DNA from 3 places in the Enterobacter mori genome. Region 3 is predicted to be linked to each of the others. Evidence: predicted binding sites of a transcription regulator. Region 3 holds the regulator's gene; each other region holds the start of a gene.
What was found. The regulator Fur, encoded in region 3, represses iron uptake genes when iron is present. The targets are predictions, from matches to a motif close to ATAATAATGAGAACNACTATCAA.
Positions count from the first base shown of each region.

Region 1: sodA (superoxide dismutase [Mn]) is a predicted target of Fur. The motif match lies at 5,867-5,889, and genes of this name have one in related genera.
Region 2: N2K86_RS12685 (TonB-dependent siderophore receptor) is a predicted target of Fur. The motif match lies at 3,434-3,456, and genes of this name have one in related genera.

Region 1 covers NZ_CP104285.1:4,654,180-4,664,076, forward strand. Annotated here, with positions in the region: gene pfkA (6-phosphofructokinase) at 1-374, opposite strand, end outside; gene fieF (CDF family cation-efflux transporter FieF) at 549-1,442, opposite strand; gene cpxP (cell-envelope stress modulator CpxP) at 1,596-2,102, opposite strand; gene cpxR (envelope stress response regulator transcription factor CpxR) at 2,253-2,951, shown strand; gene cpxA (envelope stress sensor histidine kinase CpxA) at 2,948-4,321, shown strand; gene yiiM (6-hydroxyaminopurine reductase) at 4,427-5,101, opposite strand; gene sodA (superoxide dismutase [Mn]) at 5,173-5,793, opposite strand; gene rhaT (L-rhamnose/proton symporter RhaT) at 6,082-7,116, shown strand; gene rhaR (HTH-type transcriptional activator RhaR) at 7,117-7,965, opposite strand; gene rhaS (HTH-type transcriptional activator RhaS) at 8,039-8,875, opposite strand; gene rhaB (rhamnulokinase) at 9,177-9,897, shown strand, end outside.
Region 2 covers NZ_CP104285.1:2,690,238-2,700,134, forward strand. Annotated here, with positions in the region: gene N2K86_RS12680 (IS110 family transposase) at 1-745, shown strand, start outside; gene N2K86_RS12685 (TonB-dependent siderophore receptor) at 1,310-3,412, opposite strand; gene N2K86_RS12690 (GlsB/YeaQ/YmgE family stress response membrane protein) at 3,529-3,783, opposite strand; gene ycgR (flagellar brake protein YcgR) at 3,990-4,721, shown strand; gene emtA (membrane-bound lytic murein transglycosylase EmtA) at 4,758-5,369, opposite strand; gene ldcA (muramoyltetrapeptide carboxypeptidase) at 5,477-6,391, shown strand; partial or broken gene N2K86_RS12710 (potassium/proton antiporter) at 6,531-8,156, shown strand; gene dadX (catabolic alanine racemase DadX) at 8,319-9,389, opposite strand; gene N2K86_RS12720 (D-amino acid dehydrogenase) at 9,399-9,897, opposite strand, start outside.
Region 3 covers NZ_CP104285.1:1,294,230-1,304,126, reverse strand. Annotated here, with positions in the region: gene potE (putrescine-ornithine antiporter) at 1-964, shown strand, start outside; gene pgm (phosphoglucomutase (alpha-D-glucose-1,6-bisphosphate-dependent)) at 1,055-2,695, opposite strand; gene seqA (replication initiation negative regulator SeqA) at 2,720-3,268, opposite strand; gene ybfF (esterase) at 3,452-4,225, shown strand; gene ybfE (LexA regulated protein) at 4,354-4,641, shown strand; gene fldA (flavodoxin FldA) at 4,797-5,327, shown strand; gene fur (ferric iron uptake transcriptional regulator) at 5,619-6,065, shown strand; gene chiQ (ChiQ/YbfN family lipoprotein) at 6,208-6,534, opposite strand; gene chiP (chitoporin ChiP) at 6,582-7,979, opposite strand; gene glnS (glutamine--tRNA ligase) at 8,425-9,897, opposite strand, start outside.

The DNA.
Region 1 (9,897 bases), 1.4 Mb from region 3:
CCAGGCAGACCGATGCACGGGAAGCCCATTTCGGTCAGACGTTTTGCACCCATGTAAGAGCCGTCACCACCGATAACAACCAGTGCGTCCAGGCCACGTTTCTTCATGTTTTCGATAGCCACTTCGCGAACGTGTTCATCACGGAATTCCGGGAAGCGTGCAGAACCGAGGAAGGTACCGCCACGGTTGATCATGTCAGACACGCTGTAGCGGTCCAGTTGAACCATGCGGTCTTCGTACAGACCCAGGTAACCGTCATAAACGCCAAACACTTCCAGACCTTCCGTCAGTGCTGCACGGACAACACCACGAATTGCCGCGTTCATGCCCGGCGCATCACCGCCGCTTGTCAACACACCGATTTTCTTAATCATGACTACCTCTGAACTTAGGAATGCAAAATTGAAATCTGTTGCCGGAAGAAACTGTTCGACCAACGAATACTGCAAATAGTATATCAATCACTTCCAGCTGAATTGATTCAGGTCAGACCAAATGGCGGTAATTTATACACAAAATGCTGGCCTGGCTCACTTTTTTACAACGAATTACGAAAGCTCAACATGTCCGGGTACAACCGAGCAGGGATCCTGGTGAATGATGACGTCCGAACCAGGAAAACGCTGCAAAATCGCCTGCTCGACCTGCTCAGCGATAACGTGAGCCTGTACCAACGGCAGGTTGTCTTCCATTTCAATGTGGATCTGTATAAAGCGGGTCGGCCCTGACTGCCGCGTACGAAGATCGTGGGCACCACTGACGCCGGGCCAGTGGGTCACGATGGCAAAAATTTCATCACGTTCTGCATCAGGCAGCGCACGGTCAAGAAGCGATTGCACCGCTTCATATCCCATCCGTAAGGCGCTATATAAGATATAGACCCCTATCCCTAACGCAAACAATGCATCGGCCCGATGCCAGCCATACCAGGCCAGACCGAGCGCAATAAGAATAGCCCCATTCATCATAACATCAGACTGATAATGAAGCATATCCGCCCGTACAGCCTGGCTTTGTGTTTTACGCACGACCCAGCGCTGGAACGTTACCAGAACAAGTGTGCTAATAAGCGCAATGACCGTGACGATCACGCCGACACCGGGATCGTTCATCGGTGAGGGTGAAATGAGATGCTGAATACCGGTCAAAAACAGGAACAGCGCGGAGCCAGAAATAAACATGCTTTGCGCCAGCGCCGCGAGCGATTCTGCTTTTCCGTGTCCAAATGTGTGCTCTTCATCCGCCGGTTGCAGCGAATAACGCACCACCAGCAGATTGGTCAGCGAGGCCGCAATATCCACCAATGAATCCACCAGCGCCGCCAGAATACTGACCGAGCCGGTGTACCACCATGCGAAAATTTTGATAATCAGCAAACACGACGCCATTATCGTCGCGGCGATTGCGGCCCGGCTTACCAGCCGTCCATAGGATTGATTCATAAACACTCCTGTCATGCCATGGCGCTAGTATAACGGATGGTTGCGGAGTCAAAGGATGAATAAACGGTTAACAAAAGAGAATGACGGGCAAAAAAAACCCCCACATCATGTGGGGGAAGACAGGGATGGTGTCTATGGCAAGGAAAACAGGGTTTACTGGTTACTACGGGTACTGCTATTGCTACTGAAAAGCGTCGTTTCTGAGCTTCGCTGCATCCGTGCAACCTCACGCAACTGGTCCATACGTTGCTGATGTTTGTCGTTCAAAACCGCTTGCTGCTCGGGCGATAGCAGATGGAACATCTGGTTGCGAACCTTCGCCATTTCTACCTGGCGGGCAACCTGCTCCTGTGCCATTTTTTCTGCCTGAGCGCGTACAGCGCTTTCGTCAAAATTTTCTGCGGTGACAAGGCGATGCATTGTCTCCATTTCGCTAACATTAACAGGGGGCTGGTCGTGTCTTGCCCTCTGCATCAGATCTCGCATCTGTTGACGCTGATGTTCGGTTAAACTTATGCCGTCAAACATATGGCTTTGGCCGCTGTGCTGCGTTGCACCCTCTTGCGAGGAACTGTTATCGCCGATGATAGCTACAGCAGCCTGGCTAAACGCACTGAACGCCAGCGTTGAGGCCATGACGGCAGCGGTAACTTTGCGCATCACTTGCTCCCAAAATCTTTCGTGTCGCGATTCAACGAGAGACAGTCTACGATTCAGGCTGCAAACATGCGTCAGGGGGTGTAAAACAACGTAAAGTCATGGATTAGATAGCCTTGATGTCGTAATTTCTGCCTCGGAGGTATTTAAACAATGAATAAAATCCTGTTAGTTGATGATGACCGAGAGCTCACATCTCTTTTAAAGGAGTTGCTCGACATGGAAGGTTTCAACGTTCTGGTTGCCCATGATGGCGAGCAGGCGCTGAGTCTCCTTGACGACAGCATCGATTTACTTTTGCTCGACGTGATGATGCCGAAGAAAAACGGCATTGATACGTTGAAAGAGCTTCGCCAGACACACCAGACCCCCGTTATCATGCTGACCGCGCGCGGCAGCGAACTTGACCGCGTACTCGGCCTTGAGCTGGGCGCAGATGACTATTTACCGAAACCGTTCAACGACCGTGAACTGGTGGCCCGTATTCGCGCTATCTTGCGTCGTTCCCACTGGAGCGAGCAGCAGCAGAATACCGACAACAGCTCACCAACCCTGGAAGTGGACTCCCTGAGCCTGAACCCGGGCCGTCAGGAAGCGAGCTTCGACGGTGAAACGCTGGAACTGACCGGCACCGAGTTCACCCTGCTGTATCTGCTGGCGCAACATCTCGGCCAGGTGGTATCGCGTGAACATTTAAGTCAGGAAGTGCTGGGCAAACGCCTTACGCCGTTTGACCGCGCCATCGACATGCATATTTCTAACCTGCGCCGTAAATTACCGGAACGTAAAGACGGTCACCCATGGTTTAAAACGCTGCGAGGTCGCGGCTATCTGATGGTTTCCGCTTCATGATAGGCAGCTTAACCGCCCGCATCTTCGCCATCTTCTGGCTGACGCTGGCACTGGTTTTAATGCTCGTTTTGATGTTGCCAAAACTCGACTCACGCCAGATGACGGAGCTTCTCGACAGCGAGCAACGTCAGGGCGTGATGATCGAGCAGCACGTGGAAGCCGAGCTGGCAAACGATCCGCCAAACGATTTAATGTGGTGGCGCAGGCTGTTTCGCGCTATCGACAAGTGGGCGCCGCCCGGACAACGCCTGCTGCTGGTGACCAGCGAAGGCCGCGTCATTGGGGCCGATCGCAATGAAATGCAGATTATCCGTAACTTCATTGGCCAGGCGGATAACGCCGATCACCCACAGAAGAAGAAATATGGTCGGGTAGAGATGGTCGGCCCTTTCTCGGTACGAGATGGGGAAGATAACTATCAGCTCTACCTGATTCGCCCTGCGAGCAACTCCCAGTCCGATTTTATCAACCTGCTGTTTGACCGTCCTCTGCTACTGTTGATTGTCACCATGCTGGTTAGCTCGCCGCTGTTGTTATGGCTGGCGTGGAGCCTGGCAAAACCGGCGCGTAAGCTGAAAAATGCGGCTGACGAAGTGGCTCAGGGTAACCTGCGACAACACCCTGAACTGGAAGCCGGGCCGCAGGAGTTCCTTGCCGCCGGAACCAGTTTTAACCAGATGGTGAGCGCTCTTGACCGCATGATGACCGCCCAGCAGCGTCTGCTGTCGGATATCTCGCACGAGCTGCGTACCCCGCTCACGCGCTTACAGCTCGGCACCGCCCTGCTGCGACGCCGCAGCGGAGAAAGCAAGGAGCTGGAGCGTATTGAAACGGAAGCTCATCGTCTGGACAGCATGATTAACGACCTGCTGGTGATGTCGCGCAATCAGCAGAAAAACGCGCTGGTGAGCGAAACGGTGAAAGCCAATCACCTGTGGCACGAGGTGCTGGACAACGCGGCGTTCGAAGCGGAACAGATGGGGAAATCCTTCACCGTCAACTTCCCGCCGGGCCCGTGGCCGCTGTACGGTAACCCCAACACGCTGGAAAGCGCGCTGGAGAATATCGTGCGTAACGCCCTGCGCTATTCGCACACGAAGATTGAAGTGGCTTTCTCGGTGGATAAAGACGGGATCACCATCATCGTGGACGATGATGGCCCTGGCGTCAGCCCGGAAGATCGCGAGCAGATTTTCCGTCCGTTCTACCGTACCGACGAAGCGCGCGACCGTGAGTCTGGCGGTACGGGACTGGGTCTGGCGATTGTTGAAACTGCCATGCAGCAGCACCGTGGCTGGGTGAAAGCCGACGATAGCCCGTTGGGCGGGCTACGGTTAACGCTGTGGCTGCCGTTGTATAAGCGTTCGTAGTTTTCCCCTCACCCTAACCCTCTCCCCAAAGGGGAGAGGGAACGTAAAACCCCCTCGCCCCTTTGGGGAGAGGGCTGGGGTGAGGGGTGAGGGTAAGGCATAGCCTTACTTCCCCCACAATCTCCGCGAATTATCCTCGATCTTGCCGCTTATGCGCCTCTTCTGCATCGTTCTGGTCCAGCTGGTCGATAACCCCGCCGCCGACAGCAGGCGGTGATACTGCTCGTCGTCAAACGGCATATGCCACGCAATGGCACAGGCGTCATAAACGGAGACATCGCTCAGCCGCGACGCCAGCTCAAGCGGCGCATCCGCTGACACCTGCCCAGCCAGCACCACGCGGTACAGCCAGCCAGTTTTACCCGCATTTTGCAGCTGCTCGGACATATCGCTGATGCCGAAATGGAAGTTGAGCTTGAAGCACGGCGAGCGCGGCTGCGTCACCTGAATCAGGGCGTCGCCCCAGCGGTAAATATCACCGATAAAGACGTTTTTCTCGGTCAGCCCTTCGGTCGAGAGGTTTTCGCCAAACGCGGGGGCGACAAACAGATCCGCCTGTTCGGGGAATTCGGCTTTCCAGTGCTGATAGTGCTCGCGCGGATAGTGACACAGCGCGCGATCGGGCCCGCCGTGGATTTTCTTTTCGGCCTGCTCGTCACCCGCCAGCCCGAGGTCGGTTAACGTCAGCTCGCCATCGACCTGAATTTTAGCGATGGCGCTCGGCCGGCTGCCGTTGTACTCCCTGACCTTGCCTGTAAACACATTCACCGGGTAATGCATTGCTGCCTCCATTACGCAGATACAAAAAAAGCGAGTCATCAGACTCGCTTCTCACAGGCGTCAATGCAACCTTATTTTTTAGCGGCGAAACGCGCTGCTGCTTCGTCCCAGTTCACCACGTCCCAGAAGGCTTTGATGTAGTCCGGGCGACGGTTCTGGAATTTCAGGTAGTAAGCGTGTTCCCACACGTCCAGGCCCAGGATTGGGAAGCCGGATGCGCCAGAAATTGCTTCACCCATCAGCGGGGAGTCCTGGTTAGCAGTAGACACTACCGCCAGCTTGTCACCTTTCAGAACCAGCCACGCCCAGCCAGAGCCGAAACGGGTAGCAGCGGCTTTTTCGAATTCCGCTTTGAAGTTGTCCACGGAACCGAAGTCACGCTCGATAGCCGCTTTCAGGTCGCCCTGCAGGGTGGTACCGGTTTTCAGGCCTTTCCAGAAAAGGCTGTGGTTAGCGTGACCGCCCGCGTTGTTGCGCAGCACGGTTTTCTTGTCTGCTGGCAGCTGGTCCAGCTTGGTGATCAGCTCTTCAGCAGACAGGTTCGCGAACTCTGGCAGGCTTTCCAGCGCGGCGTTCGCGTTGTTCACATAGGTCTGGTGGTGTTTAGTGTGATGGATTTCCATCGTCTGCTTGTCGAAATGCGGTTCCAGTGCGTCGTAGGCATACGGCAGGGATGGCAGTGTATAACTCATAATCCTCTCCATTATTGTCGGGCGGCACAGCTGTTAATGCCGCGTAAGCAGTTGGTTCATTATAGTTAATTAAATGATATTGAAAATGATTATCAATGCCGTAGTTTTTATAAGGTTATTCATTTTTCGATTAATGGCGGAAATGTGAGTCTGCTCACGCGGTTAACGTGCTGATTGCCATCCAGAACAAAAGTGCGGCAACCTTCTGAAGGTTCCCAAACCGCCTAATTTTTACACTCATCAAGTCGGCGGGAAGCCACCGACTATAAAAACGATGAGGATGTAAAAATGAATCATGCGATTACGATGGGTATCTTCTGGCATTTGATAGGCGCGGCCAGTGCTGCCTGTTTCTATGCCCCGTTTAAAAAAGTGAAAGGCTGGTCATGGGAAACCATGTGGTCCGTTGGCGGTACCGTGTCATGGCTAATTTTGCCGTGGACAATCAGCGCCATGCTGCTGCCCGATTTCTGGGGCTACTTCTCCTCCTTTAGCGCCTCCACCCTGCTGCCGGTATTCCTGTTCGGCGCAATGTGGGGCATCGGTAATATTAACTACGGCCTCACCATGCGCTATCTCGGCATGTCGATGGGGATTGGCATCGCGATTGGCATCACGCTGATCGTCGGCACCCTGATGACGCCGATCCTCAACGGCCACTTCGACGTGCTGATCAACACGCAGGGCGGGCGAATGACGCTGCTGGGCGTGCTGGTGGCGGTGATCGGCGTGGGCATCGTCACCCGCGCGGGCCAGCTGAAAGAACGCAAGATGGGCATCAGGGCCGAAGAGTTCAACCTGAAGAAAGGGCTGCTGCTGGCGGTGATGTGCGGCGTTTTCTCGGCGGGCATGTCGTTTGCCATGAACGCCGCCAAACCGATGCACGATGCCGCTGCGGCGCTGGGCGTCGACCCGCTGTACGCTGCCCTGCCAAGCTACGTGGTCATCATGGGCGGCGGCGCGCTGGTGAACCTCGGCTTCTGCTTCCTTCGTCTGGCAAAAGTGAAGAACCTGTCGGTAAAAGCCGACTTCTCGCTGGCAAAACAGCTGATCATCACTAACGTCCTGCTCTCCGCCCTCGGTGGCCTGATGTGGTACCTGCAGTTCTTCTTCTATGCCTGGGGCCACGCCAGCATTCCGGCGCAGTACGACTACATGAGCTGGATGCTGCACATGAGCTTCTACGTGCTGTGCGGCGGGCTGGTTGGGCTGGTGCTGAAGGAGTGGAACAACGCCGGGCGTCGTCCGGTGGGCGTCCTGAGCCTGGGCTGCGTGGTGATTATCATTGCCGCCAATATCGTTGGCCTCGGCATGGCGAACTGATTACGCCGCCTTTCGACTGCGATGACGCCATTGAACCGGCGTCATCCCCACCTCGCGGTTAAACACCACCGAAAAGTAGTTACTGTCCTCAAATCCGCAGCGCATCGCCACTTCACTCACCATCAACTCCGTATGCTGCAGCAGATACTGGGCGTGGCAGATGCGCAGCTGGCGCAGGTAGTGGTTCACCGTCATCCCCGTCTGGGTGCGGAACTGCTGGCGCAGCGCGCGCTCGCTGCACTGCTCCTGCTCGCAGAATTTTTCCAGCACGAAGCTTCTGTTCAGGCTGCCCGCAAGCGTGGTGATGAGCTTATCCAGCAGCGCTTCCTGCGTCGTGGCAGAGGGGTTATCGGTGGCGTAGCGGTGGCGCTTCAGCGTCATCACCAGCTGGGCGAAAAGCAGCTCCGCCATCTGGTTGGCGACCGGGTCGCTCTTCTGGCTCTCCTGCTCAAGCTGAGAAATGACCTGCCGAACCTGGGTCATGCCGCTGCTGCTTAACCGCCAGTGCGGGGAACCTTTATCATCAAGAAAACCCGGAATATTCGCGGCCCAGTCCACGTTAAGCCTGAGCCTGTCCGGGCAGTAAATAACGTTTTGCAGCACCAGGTCGTTAACCGAGGCGTAGGAGTGTTTATCTTCGGCGCGGATATAGAACAGATCCCCGCGGGTGATGCGGTAGGGCCGGTCGTTGAGAACATGAAGGCCGTTGCCGCGCCACACCAGCACCAGCTCGCAAAACTCGTGGGTATGCTCGGCAAAGACGTTTTGCGGGTAGCGGTCCGCCACCGCGACGGCCTGACTCGCGGAGGCAAAAAAATCATCTTTGCGAAGGATTAACTGAGCAGCCACACCACGACCTCTGTGCCGAAAAACCAGACATTATTAGCTTTATTGCGGCAATAAAACGGTGACTGCCCTCGCGTTACTGAAGCAACGCGTCTTTTCCCTGACGAATATCGCGCGGCGACCAGCTAAACTCCCGACGGAAAAGCGTCGAAAAGTGGTTACTGTCGCCGAAACCGCAGCGATAGGCGATATCCGTGACGCTTTCGTCCGTATGACGTAAAAGATGACGCGCTTTGATTAACCGCAGGCGATTAAGATAGCGCTGCGGCGTCAGCCCGGTGTGCTGCTTCAGCTGGCGATGCAGGGTGCGCAGCGACAGCGAAAAATCATCCGCCAGCGTTTCCCAGCAAACATCTTCGGCGAAATGGTCTTCCAGCCAGGCCATTAGATGGTTCAGCCGGGCGTCGTTGTTTTCCAGCCCCTCCACCAGGCTACTGCGGCGCAGTAGCACCAGCAGCTGCATGAACAGCAGCTCGCGCGTGGCAATGGCGTGCGTCTCCTGCCCATCCTCGCTCTGCTCCATCTGGCTCACCAGCTGCCGCACCTGCTGTAAGGTGGACTGGTTCACGCGCCAGTGCGACGGATAGTGCCCGTCCTTTTCCTGCGGCAGCAGCTGGTTTAAACCAGAAAGAAACTGGAACGCGTCCGGGGAACGATAGAGCACGTTGGTCAGACACAGGTTGTCGGTATGTTCATACAGGTGCCTGTCGTGGTCGCGCACAAAGCACACGGTGCCGCCGCTGATGGTGTACGGCTGGCCGTTAAACACGTGAATGCCCGTCCCGTGTTCAACAATCACAATCTCATGAAAATCATGATGATGTTCAGGGAACGCAGCCTGAGGGAGCCGCGGCTCAATCGCGACGGGCGACCCTCCCGAAGGAAAAAAATCCACGCTGTGTAGTACGGTCATAACGGCCCCCACCAATGAGAAATGTTCTCAAAATAGTAATTAAGGCCTTTCATGCTCACCTTAAATTTTCGGCAGCAAACGTCGCAAAAGCTGTCCGTTTTTCAAGAAACCGGCGGAAAGATCGGGAAATGCGGTAAGCGTCACACTGCCTGAAAACCCCGCCATTACTGGAAACTGTGAACTCCCTCACGTTCACCTTTGCTTTCTTGCCAGCGCCGGATTTGGCCTGTCAGTGGCGAGAAGGTGGCTTTTTCTTCCCTTTCTTACACTCACCGCTAATGACTTAAGAAAGGACCTGACCATGACTTTTCGCCATTGTGTGGCAGTCGATTTAGGCGCATCCAGCGGCCGCGTAATGCTCGCCACCTGGGACTGCGACCAGCGCACACTTTCGCTTCGCGAAATGCACCGCTTCGCCAACTGCCTGCAAAAGCAGGACGGTTTTGAGACCTGGGATATCGATGCCCTGGAAGCGGAGATCCGCATCGGGCTGAACAACGTCTGCAACGACGGCATTCGTATCGACAGCATCGGCATTGATACCTGGGGCGTGGATTATGTGCTGCTGGACGGTAACGGTGAGCGCGTCGGCCTGCCCGTCTCCTACCGCGACAGCCGCACCGACGGCCTGATGGCGCATGCCATCGCCCAGCTTGGTAAGGACAACATCTACGGGCGCAGCGGCATTCAGTTTCTGCCATTTAACACGCTGTACCAGCTGCGCGCCCTGGTTGAGCAGCAGCCGGAGCTGGTCGCGAACGTGGCCCACGCGCTGCTGATCCCGGACTACCTGAGCTACCGCCTGACCGGCAATATGAACTGGGAGTACACCAACGCCACCACCACCCAACTGGTGAACATCAACACCGATAACTGGGACGAAAACCTGCTGGCATGGACGGGCGCGTCGCCGTCCTGGTTCGGCACGCCAACGCATCCCGGCAATGTGATCGGTCAGTGGATTTGCCCGCAGGGGAACGAGATCCCTGTCGTCGCCGTCGCCAGCCACGATACCGCCAGCG
Region 2 (9,897 bases), 1.4 Mb from region 3:
AGCTATCTGCGAAGCGGTAACCCGCCCGAATATGCGTTTTGTGCAGATAAAAACCGAAGAGCAGCAGGCCGTTTTAGCGTTACACACTGAACGGGGAATACTTATCCGTGAGCGCATCGCCTGCTCTAACAGCTTAAGAGCTACACTTGCTGAGTTTGGTATTACGATGGCGACCGGGCAAAGTCATCTGATCTGTGAGCTGCCGGCCATTCTGGAGGACGCCGACAATGGGTTATCTCCCTTTGTCAGAGCCAGTATCCTCAGGCAGGCTAAACATATCAGGGCACTTGAGGAGCAGATAAAAGAGGTAGAAGAGGCCCTGGCCTCCTGGTATAAAACACAGGCGGCCTGCCAGAGACTGGCAAAAATCCCTGGGGTGGGCATGCTAACGGCCACGTATGTGGTAGCAGCAGTGGGTAATGCCCGACAGTTCAGTACTGCAAAACAGTTCGCCTCATGGCTGGGGCTGACACCAAAAGAACATTCCAGTGGCGGTAAACAGCAACTGGGCGGGATAAGCAAACGTGGAGATGGATATTTCCGATACCTTCTGGTTCACGGCGCACGGGCACTTACTGCCTGGGTCAACCGGAAAGGCTCAGTTGAGGAGAATGCCTGGCTTCAGGGATTGCTTGAGCGGAAGCACTACAATGTTGCAGTTGTCGCGATGGCGGCAAAAACAGCGAGGATCATGTGGTCAATGTTGGCACACAATACTGAATATCAACCTCGCCAGCCCGCCTGACACAAGGTCAGTCAATCTGACGAGGTGCTGAAAAATGAGTTAACGTCCTGGTATGTGCAGGTGACTTCAGAAGATGGCAAAACAGGTAAGACCGCAGGCAGGATACACCGAGAGGTAACAAGGGCAAGTTAGCCCGTAGAGGATGATTGGTACCTGCCTGGCGGATTTCATCATGGTTCGGGATAAAAAATCCCATCAGAAACCGGATATATGGCTGCACCTACCCGTTTTATTACCGAACTGAAGAAAACATTGCATTCCGGGAGCGTCCATATACGTTACCTCCGCCCGTCCCCGACAAGCCGGAAGGAATAAGCCGAAGGCACCGCGAAGCGGCGATTTACCGCCGGGAGCCCGGGTCGCCAGGGCGGCGGCGATTGAGCCGCCCTGGCACGTTCACAGGTCATGTCCTTACAGAGTAGCAAGGAACATAAAGTGAACGGAATGACCACCAGACTCGTATGTTCCCCCTCACCCCTGCCCTCTCCCTCAAGGGAGAGGGGGCGTCCGTGCAGGCATTATTTTGTGGGGAACCCTCAGCCCCGCGGGAGAGGGGTAAGGTCATCAGAAACTGTAGCTCGCCCCTAGCTGGAACGTCCGGTCACGCCCAATCCAGCAGTTGGTTGCGTCGTAACAGGTCAGCGTCTCTTTATTGGTGATGTTCTGCGCGCTGGCTTTAACCGTCAGCCCTTCCAGCGACGGCAGGACTTCGCCCATGCGGTAAGAGGCCGCCAGATCGTACTGCGTGGTGCCCCCGAGTTTGCCTGCATCGTTACTCGGTGAAATTTCCATCGGCCCGGTATAGCGCGCGCCCCCTCCCAGCATTAGCCCCTTCAGCAGCGTACTGTCGAAGGTGTAGTCGCCCCAGAGGTTAAAGGCATTCTCCGGCACCTGAGTTGGACGCTTGCCCTGATATTTATCATCTTCCGTATTGATGGCGTGGGTGTAGGCGTAGTTCGCAATCAGCGTCAGGTTGTCCGTCGGGCGACTGACCGCCGACAGCTCAGCCCCTTTGGATTCCACTTCCCCGGTCTGACGGTAGTTGAGGAAGCCGGGATCGGAGGTGACGACATTTTTCTGGCGAATATTAAACACCGATGCGGTAAAGGTGGTGGCGTAGTCCGCCAGCAGGTATTTCACCCCGCCCTCTACCTGCTTGCTGGTCGTTGGCTTCACGTCTTTTGCCGTGAGCGTCCCCTGCGGCGAGACCGGTGCAAAACCTTCCGAGTAGCTGATGAAAGGCGAAATACCGTTGTCGAAGGCGTAAAGCGCCCCCAGACGTTTGGTGACCCGATCCTGAGAGACATACGCTTTGTCGCCGTTTTGCAGGTAATCCGTGGTCACGGAACGGTAATCGTCATAACGCAGGCTGCCCAACAGGTTTAACCCACCGAACTCCACCTGATCCTGCAGGTAGTAGCCGTTCTGCTGATAGCTCAGACGGTTTTTCTGTGCGGTATACAGCCCCAGCGCGCCTTCATCGATCTGCGCGTGGTCAGGATTGTGCATATCAATACCCGGTGTTGAGGAGGCGTATCGGTAGTGGAAGTGCGAGTTCAGCTTCTGATAGTCAAACCCGGCCAGCAGATGATGTTTCCATTCCCCCAGCGCAACCGTTTTGGTGACCTGGTTGTCGATGTTGAAGCTCTGAAGGTCTTCATCCGTGGTGTAAGCAAAGCGATTGAGTTGATAAACCTCGCTGCCTGGCCCGGTTGAATAGACGCTGCGCTGATGGGTATCCACATCGAAATAGCGCGCTTTCTGGTTAAAGCCCCAGCCGCTATCAAACTCATGCTCAAAGCTGTAGCCCAGCATCCACTGGCGCTGTTTGAATCCGCTCCACTCGTCCCCGGCAAAGTCCCGGCGATCGGCGTAGCTCGAGCGCAGATAGGCGAGCGGCAGCGGGTCGGACGGCGACAGGCTCGGGGTATTTTGCGCCAGCGCATCAATGGTGAGACGCGTTTTGCTGTCCGGCTGCCAGGTCACTGACGGTGCCACAAGATAGTTTTCGTAGCGCGTGGTATGCGGCTGGTCGTCATTTTCCGTTGCTTTCCCCAGCAGACGGTAGTTCCAGTCGCTGTCAGCGATTTGACCGGTTGAGTCGAGGTAGCCCTCTTTCAGGTTACGGGTGCCGGTGTTGAAACCCACCTCGGTACGGGACGCTTTTTGCGGCTTCTTACTTTGAATATTCACCAGACCACCCGGTGAGCCGCCGCCGTACAGCACTGAAGAGGGGCCTTTCAGAATATCAACGCTCTCAATCAGCAGCGGATCGATGCGCGCTTTGGTATTACCGGTGACGTTATACGGCAGCTGCAGACCGTTATAGAATTCCTGGTCAACATTAAACCCGCGGATTTTGTATTCGCTCATGTACGAGGTACTGCCCCTCACTTCGGTCGAGACACCCGGGGCATAGCGCAGGATTTCATTCACGGAGTTCGCGTGACGCTTTTCTATCTCCTGCTCAGAGAGGGTATTGATCACCTGCGGCGTTTTACTTTCAGCCACCGCCGATTTGGTCGCACTGTTCGTCCATGAAGGAAGCGCGCTGCCCTGCTCTGCGCCCGAGACTACGATAGTCGATTCTTCGGCTAAAGCCTGTGCCTGCAATGCCAGCGCCACGGCTCCTGCCAACGCACATAACGCAAAACGTGAGCTATTCATAATTGTCGTCTTTGTTATAGGATAATACTGGGAACGACAATTATTATCATTTCGATTAGCAAATCAATATGCGGATAAAAAAAACGGCCCTCCGGTGAGAGCCGCTGGTGAACATGTTATGCCCGTCGTAGTAACCGGAATATGCCCAGTACAACGATTGCGCCGACCACCGCGACCAGGAAACTGTGGAGATCGAAACCGCTGATGCTGCCGCCAAAGCCAAACATCGTTGCCAGCCAACCGCCGACAACCGCCCCGACCACACCGAGTACACAGGTCAGAATAAAGCCGCCACCATCATTTCCCGGCATGATCAATTTGGCGATAGCGCCGGCAATAAGACCAAAGATAATCCAGGCGATGATACCCATAGCGATGCCCTCTTGCAGGTTTAACGCATGCACGGAAAACCTTCCGCGCTGGTGACTTAAGTATAGGTCATCGCCCGAAAATCATTTTCATCTCACCGACTTAAATTACGGCGGCCAGTAAAAAAAATCACCGGTTTGTATTAAGTTTCATTTCAGATTGCCGATAACGCAGAGACAGTCTGTCACATATCAAGGAGCAATCTGGCGTGAGTAATTACAGTGAGCAGTTCCTGAAACAAAATCCGCTGGCTGTATTAGGGGTATTACGCGACCTGCAAAAAGGTGAAGTGCCGCTACGCATGCGTTGGTCAAACAATCAGTTTATCAGCAAGATCCTTGACGTGTCGTCCGACCGTCTGATCGTCGACCTGGGCAGCCAGGAGCATGAAAACCGCGCCGCGCAGCGGGCGGAAAAAATCTCGGTAATGGCTGAAACCCACGGCGCAAAGGTGGAATTTATTCTGCCGCGACTGGAACTGAGCGAATATCTGGGGCTGCCTGCTTTTACTACGCCGCTGCCTGATAACCTCTGGTTTGTACAGCGTCGGGAATATTTCCGCATCAGCGCCCCGCTCCATCCCGCTTATTTTTGTCGGGCAAAAATGCCGGATAAAAAAGAGATCCGCTTCCGCCTTTTTGACCTGTCGTTGGGCGGCATGGGCGCGCTGATGGATACCCCAAAACCTGACGGGCTGGTTGAAGGCATGCGATTCACGCAGATTGAGCTGGATATGGGCGGCTGGGGACGGTTTTATTTCGATGCGCAGCTGATTGCCATCAGCGAGCGTAAAGTGGTGGACAGCAAGAACGAGACCATTTCCACGCCCCGTCTGAGCTTTCGCTTTCTTAACGTGGGGCCGGGTGCAGAGCGCGAACTTCAGCGCATCATCTTCTCTCTGGAGCGAGAGGCACGGGAACGGGCAAATAAAGTCCTATGAGGGGGCGTCGGGCAGCGAGGCCGCCCGACAACGGCGTTACATGGCGTCCATCGCTTTCTGAACCTTCCAGATATACCGAGGTGCCTGCGGTGACGGGTGATTCTTCACTACATGTTCAAAGAACTCGTCTTTGTCCATGTCGTTTATCTCTTCAATCGCCTCTTTACGGTCGGACGAGAAGGTTCTGAGCAGCGCACCCGCACCGTTCACGTAAGAGACCACCAGCGCGTACTGCATCACATCAGGATCTTCAATACCCTTCAGCACGCCGTGTTCCAGAATGCTCAGGTAAGCTGTTCCCATCGAGATGTTGCGTTCCGGGTTTTTCAGCTCGCTGGTCGACGGCTGACCGCTCCAGCCCATATAGCGGTAGACCTCTTTGCCGGCCGTTGATGCTTTAAGCTGCATCAGCCCCACCGCGTTGGATTTACTGACGAGCGTTGGGTTGCCGCCGGATTCTACGGCAATGATCGCCGTGACCAGGCGCGGGCTCACGCCCCAGGCCTTCCCGGCTTGTTCGCTGATCGGCATCCACTGCATGGCCCGTTTCACCGGCACTTCCGGGTTCCAGGGCGGATTTTGATAATCATGTTTTGAACTACAGCCAGCAAGCAACACAATCAAAAAAGCAAACCATCTCAATTTCACGTCATCTATCCTTATAGCCGGTCATCGCAGTGCGCCGCCTCTTGAAGCAGGCGGCGTATAAGCGGCATGATATAGACAATTAGTTTCTCATTCAGCAAGGAATTGCCATGTCTCAGTTTCATCTCATCGCGCCGTCGGGTTATTGCATCAACCAGGATGCTGCACAGCGGGGCGTTCAGCGCTTGCTGGAATCCGGCCATCGGGTAGAAAATCAGACGATTATCCCCCGCCGCCTGCAGCGTTTTGCCGGAACAGAGGCGCAGAGACTGAATGATATCAACAGCCTGGTGAACCTGACGGGCGCTAACCAGATTGTGCTTGCTGTGCGCGGCGGGTATGGCGCGAGCCGGTTGCTGGAGAGTATCGACTGGCAAGGCCTGGCAAAACGCCAGCAGCAGGATCCGCTGCTGATTTGTGGACATAGCGATTTCACGACGATCCAGCTCGGCCTGCTGGCGCTGCACAACGTCATTACCTTCAGCGGCCCGATGCTGGCCGGTAACTTCGGCGCGCCGGAGCTGGATGCATTTACCCAGGAACATTTCTGGCGCGCACTGCAAAATTCGACCTTCAGCGTTGAGTGGCAGGGAAACGGACCGCACTGGGAATGTGAGGGCCGGCTCTGGGGCGGAAACCTGGCGATGCTGGTGTCACTTATCGGCACGCCGTGGCTGCCTCAGATTGAGGATGGCATTCTGGTGCTGGAAGATATCAACGAGCATCCTTTCCGCGTCGAGCGCATGCTGCTGCAGCTTTACCATGCGGGCATTCTCGGGCGCCAGTCCGCCATCGTGCTCGGCAGCTTTAGCGGCTCGGCACCGAATGACTATGATGCAGGCTACACCCTTGAGACGATGGTTGATTTCATCCGCTCGCGGCTGGATATTCCGGTGATTACGGGACTGGATTTTGGCCATGAGCAGCAGACCGTTACCCTGCCGCTGGGTGCTCAGGCGAAGCTGACGCATAATAATTCAGGCAGTCGGCTTACTCTAAGCGGCCATCCGGTCTTAAAAGCATAAAAAAGCGCTTAAACCGCCTCAATAAAACGCTGTTCCTGTCGTTAATATGTTAGGGTTTTAATAACAGCGTTAACATTGAGGTGGGAGTACGACAACATTGGATGCCGCAGCAATAATCAGCCTTTTCATTCTGGGTTCTGTGCTTGTAACCAGCAGTATTTTATTGAGTTCATTTTCATCGCGTCTCGGCATACCTATTCTTGTTATTTTCCTTGCCATTGGCATGTTGGCTGGCATTGATGGCATCGGCGGTATCCCATTCGATAATTACCCTTTCGCTTACATGGTGAGTAACCTCGCGCTGGCGGTGATCCTGCTGGACGGCGGGATGCGCACCCAGGCGAGTTCTTTCCGCGTCGCCTTAGGGCCTGCGCTGTCGCTCGCGACGATCGGCGTGTTGATTACCTCCGGCCTCACCGGGATGATGGCCGCGTGGCTTTTCCATCTCAATCTCATGGAAGGTTTGCTGATCGGCGCGATTGTCGGTTCAACCGACGCCGCAGCGGTATTTTCCCTGCTTGGTGGTAAAGGGCTAAACGAGCGCGTCGGCTCAACGCTTGAAATTGAGTCGGGCAGTAACGATCCGATGGCGGTGTTTCTCACCATCACGCTGATTGAGATGATCCAGCAGCACGAGACGGGCCTGAGCTGGATGTTCGCCTGGCATATTCTGCAGCAGTTCGGGCTGGGGATTGTTATCGGCCTGGCGGGGGGATACCTGTTACAGCAGATGATCAACCGCATCTCGCTGCCCGCGGGGCTTTACCCCCTGCTGGCGCTGAGCGGCGGGATTCTGATTTTTGCCGTCACCACCGCGCTGGACGGAAGCGGCATTCTCGCCGTCTACCTCTGCGGTTTCCTGATGGGCAACCGGCCGATTCGTAACCGCCATGCCATTTTGCAGAACTTCGACGGCCTGGCGTGGCTGGCGCAGATCGGCATGTTCCTGGTGCTGGGTCTTCTGGTCACGCCATCCGATCTGCTGCCGATCGCCGTTCCGGCGCTGTTGCTGTCTGCGTGGATGATTTTCTTCGCCCGTCCGCTGTCGGTATTTGCAGGCCTGCTGCCGTTTCGCGGCTTCAACCTGCGCGAGCGGGTCTTTATCAGTTGGGTGGGCCTGCGCGGTGCGGTGCCGATTATCCTTGCGGTGTTCCCGATGATGGCCGGTCTGGATAACGCGCGGCTGTTCTTTAACGTGGCGTTCTTCGTGGTGCTGATTTCGCTGCTGTTCCAGGGGACGTCGCTCGGGTGGGCAGCGAAAAAGGCTAAGGTGGTGGTGCCACCCGTGGGCTGGCCGGTCTCCCGCGTGGGGCTGGATATTCACCCGGAAAACCCGTGGGAGCAGTTTGTTTACCAGCTCAGCGCCGACAAATGGTGCGTGGGGGCCTCACTGCGCGATCTGCATATGCCCGCCGAAACGCGCATTGCCGCTCTGTTCCGCGATAATGCGCTTCTGCACCCTACCGGCAGCACCCGCCTGCGCGAAGGCGATATTCTGTGCGTGATTGGCCGCGAGCGCGACCTGCCCGCGCTGGGTAAACTGTTCAGCCAGTCGCCTCCGGTAGCGCTTGACCAGCGCTTCTTCGGCGATTTTATTCTCGAAGCCAGCGCTAAATTTGCGGATGTGGCGCTGATTTACGGGCTGGATGAAGGCGCTGAAGACGGTGATAGCCCGCAAACGCTGGGTGAAATCATCCAGCAGCGGCTTGGCGCTGCACCGGTCGTGGGCGATCAGGTGGAGTTTGCCGGGATGATCTGGACCGTTGCCGAAAAAGAAGATAACGCGGTGCGGAAAGTCGGTTTGAGGCCGATGGAAGAGGAAGCGGAGTAGCGGTTTTTTTTGCCGGGTGGCGGCTTCGCCTTACCCGGCCTACAAAACCCTCGAACGTAGGCCGGGTAAGCGTAAGCGCCACCCGGCGAACATACGTTACACCGTCACAACTGGCACCCTCGGTGCCAGCGCGCACATCAATTCATAGCCGACCGTGCCCGCAGCGGAAGCCACATCGTCGATTTTGACCTCATTCCCCCACAGCTCGACCGGCGATCCGATCCCCGCCTGCGGACAGGGGGTTAAATCTATCGCCATCATATCCATTGAGATGGTCCCTACCGTGCCCGTGCGAACCCCATCGACCCAGACTGGCGTGCCGGTTGGTGCCAGACGCGGATAGCCGTCCGCATACCCCCCCGCGACAATCCCGATGCGCTGCTCGCCCTTTGCCCGGTAGCGGCTGCCGTAGCCCACCGTATCACCTGCCTTCAGCGTCTGCACGCCAATGATTTCACTGCGCAGGGTCATGACCGGCTTCAGGCCGCTGTTGGCGATATCCTGCCACTGGCCTGAGGGAGACGCGCCGTACAGAACGATCCCCGGACGCACCCAGTTGTAGTGGGCTTCAGGGTGCCAAAGCGTCGCGGCCGAGTTCGACAGCGAACGTGGGCAATCCAGCCCTTCTGCCGCCTGCTCAATGCGGACCATGGCATCGGTAATGCCGTCCGGCTTTTCAGCATCCGCAAAATGCGCCATCAGCGTCATTTCACCGACATTTTTCAGGGCACGCAGCTGCTGCCAGACCGTATGGACTCGCTCAGGCTGGAAGCCCAGGCGGTTCATGCCGCAGTTGACCTTGAGATAGATATCCAGCGGCGCGTGGAGCTTCGCATCCTGAATCGCCTTAATTTGCCAGTTGCTGTGAACGCTGGTGGTCAGACGGTATTTATCCAGCAGGAGCAAATCGTCGGCGTGGAAAAAGCCTTCCAGCAGCAAGATTGGCCCCTTCCAGCCGCGCTCGCGCAGCAGAATCGCCTCTTCCAGATTGAGTAACGCAAAACCGTCTGTTGCGCTAAGGGCGCTCCAGATGCGGTCAATGCCGTGGCCGTAGGCATTTGCCTTGACTACCGACCAGACGCGTGAACCCGGCGCAGCACGGCGAACAATTTGCAGATTATCCTTCAGGGCCTGCAAATCCAGCTGAGCCAGAATGGGACGGGACATGACGACTCCTTAGTTATGTGCGCCGTGCAGGTGCTGCGGACGCGATGGGGTAAACCCTGATTGATAACGTGCCGCACTTAAATCGTCAAACGGAATTGCTGGCGTGCGGCCGGAGATCAGGTCGCTCAGCAGCTGACCCGAGCCGCAGGCCATCGTCCAGCCGAGCGTGCCGTGCCCGGTATTGGTCCAGAGGTTTTTATACGGCGTGCGGCCGACAATCGGCGTGCCGTCCGGCGTCATGGGGCGCAGACCGGTCCAGAAGGTCGCCTGTTCGACAAAGCCTCCGCGCGGGAAGAGATCGCCCACCACCATTTCGAGGGTTTCGCGACGCGGTTGCAGCAGCTCGGTGTTGAAGCCCACGATCTCCGCCATGCCGCCCACACGGATGCGGTTGTCGAAGCGGGTGATCGCGATTTTGTAGGTTTCGTCCAGAATGGTCGACACGGGCGCGCCGCTCTCTTCTTTCACCGGAATGGTCAGCGAGTAGCCTTTCAGCGGGTAGACCGGA
Region 3 (9,897 bases):
CAGCCCGGTACAAATAGGGCTGGCGACCATCGGGGTGCTGTGGATCTGCACCGTCGCTAACTTTGGCGGCGCGCGCATCACCGGACAGCTCAGCAGTATCACCGTCTGGGGCGTGATTATCCCGGTAGTCGGTCTGTGCATCATCGGCTGGTTCTGGTTTAGCCCGACGCTGTACGCGAATTCCTGGAACCCGCACAACGTACCTTTCTTTACCGCTGTTGGGTCATCCATCGCCATGACGCTGTGGGCCTTCCTCGGCCTGGAATCCGCCTGCGCGAACGCGGAAGTGGTAGAGAATCCGGAGAAGAACGTGCCGATTGCGGTACTCGGCGGCACCCTGGGTGCGGCGGTGATCTATATCGTTTCGACGAACGTGATTGCGGGCATTGTGCCAAACATGGATCTGGCCAACTCCACGGCACCGTTCGGGCTGGCCTTCGCGCAGATGTTCACGCCTGAGGTCGGGAAAGTGATCATGGGGCTGATGGTCATGTCCTGCTGCGGCTCGCTGCTCGGCTGGCAGTTCACCATCGCACAGGTGTTTAAATCCTCGGCTGATGAAGGTTACTTCCCAAAAATCTTCTCCCGCGTGACCAAAGCGGATGCGCCGGTGCAGGGCATGCTGGCGATTGTTATCTTCCAGAGTGGTTTGTCGCTGATGACCATCAGCCCGTCGTTGAACAGCCAGTTTAACGTGCTGGTCAATCTGGCGGTGGTGACCAACATCATCCCGTATATTCTCTCGATGGCGGCGCTGGTGATTATTCAGAAAGTCGCGAAGGTGGATCCGCGCAAGGCGCGAGCGGCCAATATCGTGGCGTTGATTGGGGCAATCTACAGCTTCTATGCGCTCTACTCATCCGGCCAGGAAGCGATGCTCTACGGGGCGATGGTGACCTTTATGGGCTGGACGCTGTACGGTTTGGTGTCACCACGGTTTGAATTGAAGAATAAGCACAGTTGAAAAAAAGCCCGGTGGCGCTAGCGCTTACCGGGCCTACGATCGTTGTTGTAGGCCGGGCAAACGCAGTGCCGCCCGGCACACAAACCGCACTTACGCGTTTTTCAGCACTTCGCTGACAATTTCTACCGCTTCTTTCTCAATCTGCTGACGATGTTCAGCGCCGAGGAAGCTCTCGCAATAGATTTTGTACGCATCTTCCGTACCGGATGGACGCGCGGCGAACCAGCCGTTCTCGGTCATCACTTTCAGGCCGCCGATAGACGCTCCGTTACCCGGCGCCGCCGTCAGGCGCGCGGTGATCGGATCGCCCGCCAGGGTGCTTGCGCTGACCATCTCCGGAGAGAGTTTGGACAGCGCGGCTTTCTGTGCAGAGGTCGCACCAGCCTGAATGCGGTTATAGCTTGGCGCGCCAAAACGCTCCGCCAGCTCGTTGTAATGTTCCTGCGGGTTCTTACCGGTGACTGCGGTGATTTCCGCCGCCAGCAGACACATGATGATGCCGTCTTTATCGGTTGACCACGGCGTGCCGTCGAAGCGCAGGAAGGACGCGCCCGCGCTCTCTTCACCGCCGAAGCCGAAGCTGCCGTCGTGCAGACCGTCAACGAACCATTTGAAGCCCACCGGCACTTCCACCAGCTTGCGGCCCAGCGCATCGACCACGCGGTCGATCATCGCAGAGGAGACCAGCGTTTTACCGACAGCTACCTCTTTGCCCCACTGCGGACGGTGCTGGAACAGGTAGTTAATGGCGACAGCCAGGTAGTGGTTCGGGTTCATCAGCCCGGCAGGGGTGACGATACCGTGACGGTCATAATCCGGGTCGTTAGCAAACGCCAGATCGAATTTATCGCGCAGCGCCAGCAGGCCGGCCATCGCGCACTCGGAGGAGCAGTCCATGCGGATCGCGCCGTCTTTATCGAGGTGCATAAAGCGGAAGGTCTGATCGACATGATCGTTTACGATGGTCAGATCCAGCTTGTAATGCTCTGCAATGCGTTTCCAGTATTCAATACCGGAGCCGCCCAGCGGATCTACACCCAGCTTCAGACCGGCTTTCTGGATGGCCGCCATATCGACGATATCCGCCAGCCCTTCCACGAACGGCTGAACCAGATCCTGCTCTTTCACATGACCGGACGCCATGGCGGCATCCAGAGAAATACGTTTAACGCCTTTCAGATCGTCGGCTAACAGGGCGTTCGCACGGTCTTCCACCACTTTGGTGACGTTGGTGTCTGCCGGGCCACCGTTAGGCGGATTGTATTTAATGCCACCGTCGTCTGGCGGGTTATGAGATGGCGTAATGACGATACCGTCAGCCTGTGCGCCACCTTTTTTGTTGTGCACAAGGATTGCGTTAGAGACCGCAGGCGTTGGCGTGAAACCGTTGTTCTCCTGAACAATCACATCCACACCATTCGCTGCCAGCACTTCCAGTACGGAAATAAACGCCGGTTCAGACAGGGCGTGAGTATCTTTCCCTACGTAGCATGGACCGGTGACGCCATTTTTGGTGCGCTCTTCCGCGATGGCCTGGGCAATGGCCAGAATGTGCGGTTCGTTAAAGCTATGGCGCGCCGCACTGCCGCGGTGACCAGATGTACCAAACTTCACTGCGTGTTCTGCGTTGCCCACGACCGGCTTCAGTACGTAATACTGCGCAGTCAGTTGAGCGACGTTAATCAAATCGCTTTGTTGTGCAGGTTGGCCTGCACGGCTGTGATTTGCCATTGCCTGGTCCTTTTGATGCAAGGGTTAAATTGTACCGCAAACCTTTTCAATCAATTCCGCCGGGAACTGCATGGACTGCATGATATGTTCAACCATGCTGCACTTGCGGCCCGTATTGGTATTGGTGATGACCCAGTACGGTGTGCCAGGGACATGTTTAGGTTTGGTTTGATTGCCATTTTGCAGCAGCGTCTGTTCGTCGCCCGCGAAATAGACACGGGTGCGACCGTGCAGCGACTCGGTCGCTTCAGCAAACGCGTTGTTATCCAGTGAATGAAGTGTAGACAGCACCAGCATAAAGCGGTTAACCGCCTTTTTCTGCTCTGCATATTCATCAGACAGCAATAGTTCACGTACTGCGCGCACTTTATCCTTTGCCGGTATCACGGCAGGTTTTGCTTGTGCAACAACGCTCGGCTGAGACACGACATCTTTTGTGACAGGGGTAGCAGGCTGTGAGGCGGCGGAAATTTTAAGCATACGCCGTAAAATGTCGGACGCGCTCTCCCCGATATGCCGCGTCTGGCTGGCAATAAACTGATAGAGTTCGTCATCAACTTCGATTGTTTTCATCTTAATCCAGTGCGATATCTTATCTGAATACAAGTCGTTGGGATTATAAGGTCAAATCCCAACAGCGGATAGCGTCAAACCCGGCAGGCGGCAAAAGTCAGATTAAACTGGATCCTTGCAGCCGGGCGGCAGAATGGTCAACATGATACCCTAACCTGACATACGTAAAAAAAGAACTTTGCCATGAAATTGAATACCCGAGCGCAATCTGCACAATCGCCGAACAATAATTCTCCCATCGTACTGGTTCACGGGCTGTTTGGTAGCCTGGATAACCTGGGCGTGCTGGCGCGCGATCTGGTTTCCGACCACGATATTTTTCAGGTTGATATGCGCAATCACGGTCTTTCCGGGCGTTCCGACGAGATGACCTACGCGGCGATGGCGCAGGATCTGCTGGATACGCTGGATGCACATAGCCTGCAAAAGGTAACGCTGATCGGGCATTCCATGGGTGGCAAAGCGGTGATGGCCCTGACGGCGCTTGCGCCAGAGCGTATCAACGGGCTGATTGTCATTGACGTCGCGCCTGTGGATTACAACGTCCGTCGTCACGATGAGATTTTCGCCGCTATTAATGCGGTCACAGACGCGGGTGTCGCGACGCGCCAACAGGCTGCCGCCGTGATGCGTGAGCATCTGGATGAAGAAGGCGTCGTGCAATTCCTGCTGAAGTCATTCGTCGACGGGCAATGGCGTTTTAACGTGCCGGTGCTCTGGGAGCAGTACAATAACATCGTGGGCTGGGAAACCGTCCCCGCGTGGCCACACCCTACCCTCTTTATTCGCGGCGGAAATTCTCCTTATGTTACCGATGCCTACCGCGACACGCTCCTGGCCCAATTCCCGCAGGCCCGAGCCCATGTGATCGCCGGTGCCGGGCACTGGGTTCACGCCGAAAAACCGGACGCTGTACTGCGCGCCATTCGTCGCTATCTCTCTGATACTGCAAATTGATTAAAAAGAGAGCGACTGGAAGGTTGTGGGCTTCCAGTCGTTGGCGTGCCGTTTTCGGTGATGTATGATGGCGCGCTTATCGCCCGGGCATTAGCAGGGCGGCGTATTTCCCCCGAAGTCTCAGAATCATGGCCAAAGAACAAACGGACCGTACGACACTAGATCTGTTCGCGAATGAGCGTCGACCGGGACGACCGAAAACGAATCCGCTCTCGCGCGATGAACAGCTGCGTATTAATAAACGCAACCAGCTTAAACGCGATAAAAATCGTGGGCTTAAGCGTGTCGAACTGAAGCTGAACGCCGATGCTGTCGATGCACTGAATGAGCTGGCCGAGGCGCGTAACATCAGCCGCAGCGAACTGATTGAAGAGATGTTAATTACTCAACTTGAGACATTGCGCAGCAAGGCATAAGTCTGAAAATCCCCTTTATGACCCTTTTCATGTAGCACAGAGTGCAGTCCTGCGCGATAGCAGTTTCCGCGGGGTTGCCTGTTCTGCTATTATTGCCCTTATCCGTGGACAAATTGCGCCACCATACCATTAAGTTTCAAGAGGTTATTTTACTCATGGCAATCATCGGCATTTTCTTCGGCAGTGATACCGGCAATACCGAAAATATCGCAAAAAACATTCAAAAACAGCTCGGTAAAGACGTTGCCGATGTGCACGACATCGCCAAGAGCAGCAAAGAAGATCTCGAAGGCTATGACATCCTGCTGCTGGGTATCCCGACCTGGTACTACGGTGAAGCGCAGTGTGACTGGGACGATTTCTTCCCAACCCTGGAAGAAGTTGACTTCAACGGTAAGCTGGTCGCGCTGTTCGGTTGTGGCGACCAGGAAGACTACGCAGAATACTTCTGTGACGCATTGGGCACCATCCGCGACATTATTGAACCGCGCGGTGCTGCTATCGTGGGCCACTGGCCAACGGCGGGTTACCACTTTGAAGCCTCTAAAGGCCTGGCAGATGACGACCACTTTGTCGGCCTGGCCATCGACGAAGACCGTCAGCCGGAACTGACCGCTGAACGCGTTGAGAAATGGGTTAAGCAGGTTCGCGAAGAACTGAACCTCGACGACATTCTTAACGCCTGATTTCACGGTGGCGCAACTCCGGTTGCGCCCGTTTACCAGGTAAAACCGATTAAATTAATTGCTACAAACTTTTAACTTTTTCGTTCAGACCTGTACAATATCCCCCTGGTAAAAAGTGGATGCCATCGAACAAGTTTGTTGGTGATACCACGTTTTTATAAGCATACTTTGCTTGAGACTTGCAGTTTTCATTTAGCCATGGCAGTTCTATAATGAGACGCAATATCCCAAGTGCATTTTCTGTCACTTCTTCTTTAGAAGTGAATCGTTTAGCAACAGGACAGATTCCGCATGACTGACAACAATACCGCATTAAAGAAGGCTGGCCTGAAAGTAACGCTTCCTCGGTTAAAAATCCTTGAAGTGCTTCAGGGGCCAGACAATCACCATGTCAGTGCGGAAGACCTCTACAAACGTCTTATCGACATGGGTGAAGAGATTGGGCTGGCAACCGTGTATCGTGTGCTGAACCAGTTCGATGACGCGGGCATTGTTACCCGTCATAACTTCGAGGGCGGTAAATCCGTTTTCGAGCTGACCCAGCAGCATCATCACGATCACCTGATCTGCCTCGATTGTGGCAAGGTTATTGAATTCAGCGATGATTCCATCGAATCACGCCAGCGTGAAATCGCCGCTCGTCATGGGATTCGCCTGACCAACCACAGCCTGTACCTGTACGGTCATTGTGCTGAAGGCGATTGCCGCGAAGACGACCACGCGCACGACGCGAAATAATATCGTGTTTATACTCTGAGCCAGCCGTAAGGTTGGCTTTTTTTTTGCGCAAAAAAGCCCGGTGGCGCTGCGCTTACCGGGCCTACGGGCTATGACACCTTTGTAGGTCCGGTAAGCGCAGCGCCACCGGGCGTAAAGCAACTTATTTATTGTTACTGCGAATCTCGCTCCAAATCTTATCGCAACGCTTCGCCACTTCCTGATCGTTACCGGTTTTACGCGCCTGAATGCAGGCCTGGTAATCCATCACGCGGACGTTTTCCTGCGTCGCAAACTGCTCATGCGCTTTCTCTTTCTTCAGCACGTTCAGCACGCTCTGGCAGGCTTCGATTTTCTCCGGCGACCCTTCCGCTGTATTGATACAGGCGCTATAGGCCTCCTTCAGGCGGGAATCTTCTTTTGGTGCCTCAGTCTGAGCACACGCCACCAGCCCTGATGCCAGCAACGCGACGATTACGATTTTTTTCATCATGTGCAGTCTCCATACCGGCGGGACATTGCCCACCGGTGTGTTCATCAGAAGATAGTGAATGGCGCGATGACCATGAATTTCACGTCACGTTCATCCTGGAAGATGTTGCCGTAACCGCCCGCGTAGCTCGGGATATCGGAGTGGTTGTCATACTGCGTGAAGTGCAGTTTGAACATCGTCCCTTTTGCACGTCCATCCTGCAGGGTGTAGATCGCATCCAGGCTGTAAGAAGACTCTTTCAGACGATAGTTTGGATCGTAGTACGCGTCCGGTGTCGCCATATCTGCAGGTTTTGCGTCCCAGGCGTAAGCGTAAGATGCCCCCACAGCCCAACCCGGCAGGTTCCAGTTTTTCAGGTCATACATTGCACCGAAGAACACGGCTTTTTCGCCGTCGGCGTTGAAGTCAGAGCGGTTATCCCACCAGATATCGAGACGACCATTTGAGGACGCATAGGTTGGCGTCATACGCTGCAGGAAATAGCCCTGCTGCCCTTCAGCCTTCACCCATGTCCCTTCCAGACGTAAATCAACCTGGCCCACTTTGTAGCCGAAGGTCAGCGCCTGCAGCCATGCAGTGCCGTCATAGATATCGTTAACGGTGCCATTGCTGGCTTTATCGCGCGTGCCGTAGAACTGGTAGCTGGTGCTCAGCGGGCTGCCTGCAATATCAAATTTGTAGCTGGCTTTAGCAAAATACTGATCGATATAACCTTCCGCCTGACCAAATGCAGCTTCCAGGACCAGATCGTTTTTGAAGTCGTATTTCGCGCCCAGCGAGTGGAGGTAATCGACTTTGGTTTTCTTATCGTTCTGGTAGAACTTGTCCATCTCAATGTGCCACGGTGCTTTGTACTCGTTGGTCCACATATAGGAGAAGCTCAGCGCACCCGCATCGCCGTAGTCAAAGTTAGCCCCGGCCTCCGCGCCCTGGTAGGTACCCGGCATAAAGCTCCAGTGCGGCGCTAACAGTGTTTGACCGGTTGGCTGAATATAGCCCCCACGTGCCCACACCGGGCCGTATTTGAATTTCGCTGCTGCCTTGTACAGGCTGACACCGCTTTTATCGCCAGACCAGTCTTCTTTATACGCTTTGTTACTGGAGGAGAAGGCGATTTCGTTCGGGTGTCCGCTGTCGCCGTTTTCAGCCATTTCAATGGCGGTGAAGGCAGCAATATCCAGACCGAACATATCCGCGGCATAGCCTGACTGGAAGTCCAGGTTAGCGTTCCAGGTGGAGTGAGAAAGGTTGGTTTTGTATTTGTCTTCAGTGACGTCTTTACGGTCACGCTCACGCTGCCAGTAATAAATACCGCCCGTGAGGGTAGAATCTTCGATGAAACCCGCGGCCTTTGCCTCTGGTGCTACCACCAGGCCCGATATTGCTGTCACACCGGCGATAGCCAGCGCCAGCGCACTACGTTTGCCACTGAACGTACGCATAGATTATTCCTCTTTGACGAATTAAAACGCCTCAACGGCGAAAATATAAAAGACCAAAAGGTCAGGGGTAGTTAGAAATACCCTCGAATTAACTACCGCCTTTAGGTTATTTTTCGCGACGCGAATTATCAATGCTTTTCCGTGGGCAAAAGTCAGGATTATGACGAAGTGCACATAATTCGTAGTGCTTTGTAACATTTAGAGGAGAGCGAGGATTGGCGGGGAAATATCAGAAATTTCAGCGGGTAGCGCAGGCACTTACTGTTTATTTTTCATCCTTTTTGTATTTCGGAGAAGTACAAACTTTTTTTAGAAAAATAAGTAGCACCACATTGACCTAATATTTTAGCGGCTTATCTTTAAGCCCTGGCTTAATACCATGATCATAAATAAAAAAAACGCCGCAATAAGCGGCGTTTGTCTCTCCTTGACCAGAGCAGCAATATTATTCGCCGATCTTAGCCCAGGTGTCACGCAGGCCGACGGTACGGTTAAATACCGGTTTTTCTGCGGTGCTATAACGGCTGTCCAGGCAGAAGTAACCTTCACGCTCGAACTGGAACGCTTTACCCGCTTCAGCCGCTTTCAGGGACGGCTCAGCGTAACCCTGCCTGATAACGAGTGATTCCGGGTTAATGGTCGCCAGGAAATCTTCAGCCGCGCCTGGGTTAGGCACGCTGAAGAGACGGTCGTACAGGCGGATTTCGACAGGCAGCGCATGCGTCGCGCTCACCCAGTGAATAACGCCCTTCACCTTACGACCATCAGCAGGATCTTTACTCAGCGTTTCTGCATCGTAAGAACAGAAGATGGTGGTGATGTTACCTTCTGCATCTTTCTCAACGCGCTCAGCTTTAATCACGTACGCATTACGCAGACGGACTTCTTTACCCAGCACCAGACGCTTGTACTGCTTGTTCGCTTCTTCGCGGAAGTCAGCACGATCGATCCAGATCTCGCCGCTGAACGGCACGTCGCGGGTGCCCATCTCCGGCTTGCTCGGATGGTTAGGCATAGACACCAGCTCGCTCTCGCCCTGCGGGTAGTTTTCGATAACCAGTTTAACCGGGTCGATCACCGCCATCGCGCGCGGAGCGTTTTCGTTCAGGTCTTCGCGAATGCAGGACTCCAGAGATGCGATCTCAATGGTGTTGTCCTGTTTGGTGACACCAATACGTTTGCAGAACTCGCGGATAGACGCGGAGGTATAACCACGACGGCGCAGACCGGAGATGGTCGGCATACGCGGGTCATCCCAGCCTTCAACGTGCTTGTCGGTCACCAGCAGGTTCAGCTTACGCTTGGACATCACGGTGTATTCCAGGTTCAGACGAGAGAACTCGTACTGACGCGGATGCACAGGAATGGTGATGTTATCCAACACCCAGTCGTACAGACGACGGTTGTCCTGGAACTCCAGCGTACACAGAGAGTGCGTAATGCCTTCCAGCGCATCGCTGATGCAGTGGGTGAAGTCGTACATCGGGTAGATGCACCACTTGTTACCGGTCTGGTGGTGTTCCGCAAACTTGATGCGGTACAGCACCGGATCGCGCATCACGATGAACGGAGACGCCATGTCGATTTTGGCACGCAGACACGCTTTGCCTTCTTCGAAGCCACCGGCACGCATTTTTTCAAACAGCGCCAGGTTCTCTTCCACGCTGCGATCGCGGTATGGGCTGTTTTTGCCCGGCGCGGTCAGCGTACCGCGGTACTCACGGATCTCATCTGCAGACAGTTCGTCAACGTACGCCAGACCTTTGCCGATCAGTTCAACCGCGTAAGCGTACAGCTGATCGAAATAGTCAGAGGAGTAGCAGATATCGCCAGACCAGCTGAAACCCAGCCATTGCACGTCGTTCTTGATGGACTCAACGTATTCGATGTCTTCTTTTACTGGGTTAGTGTCATCGAA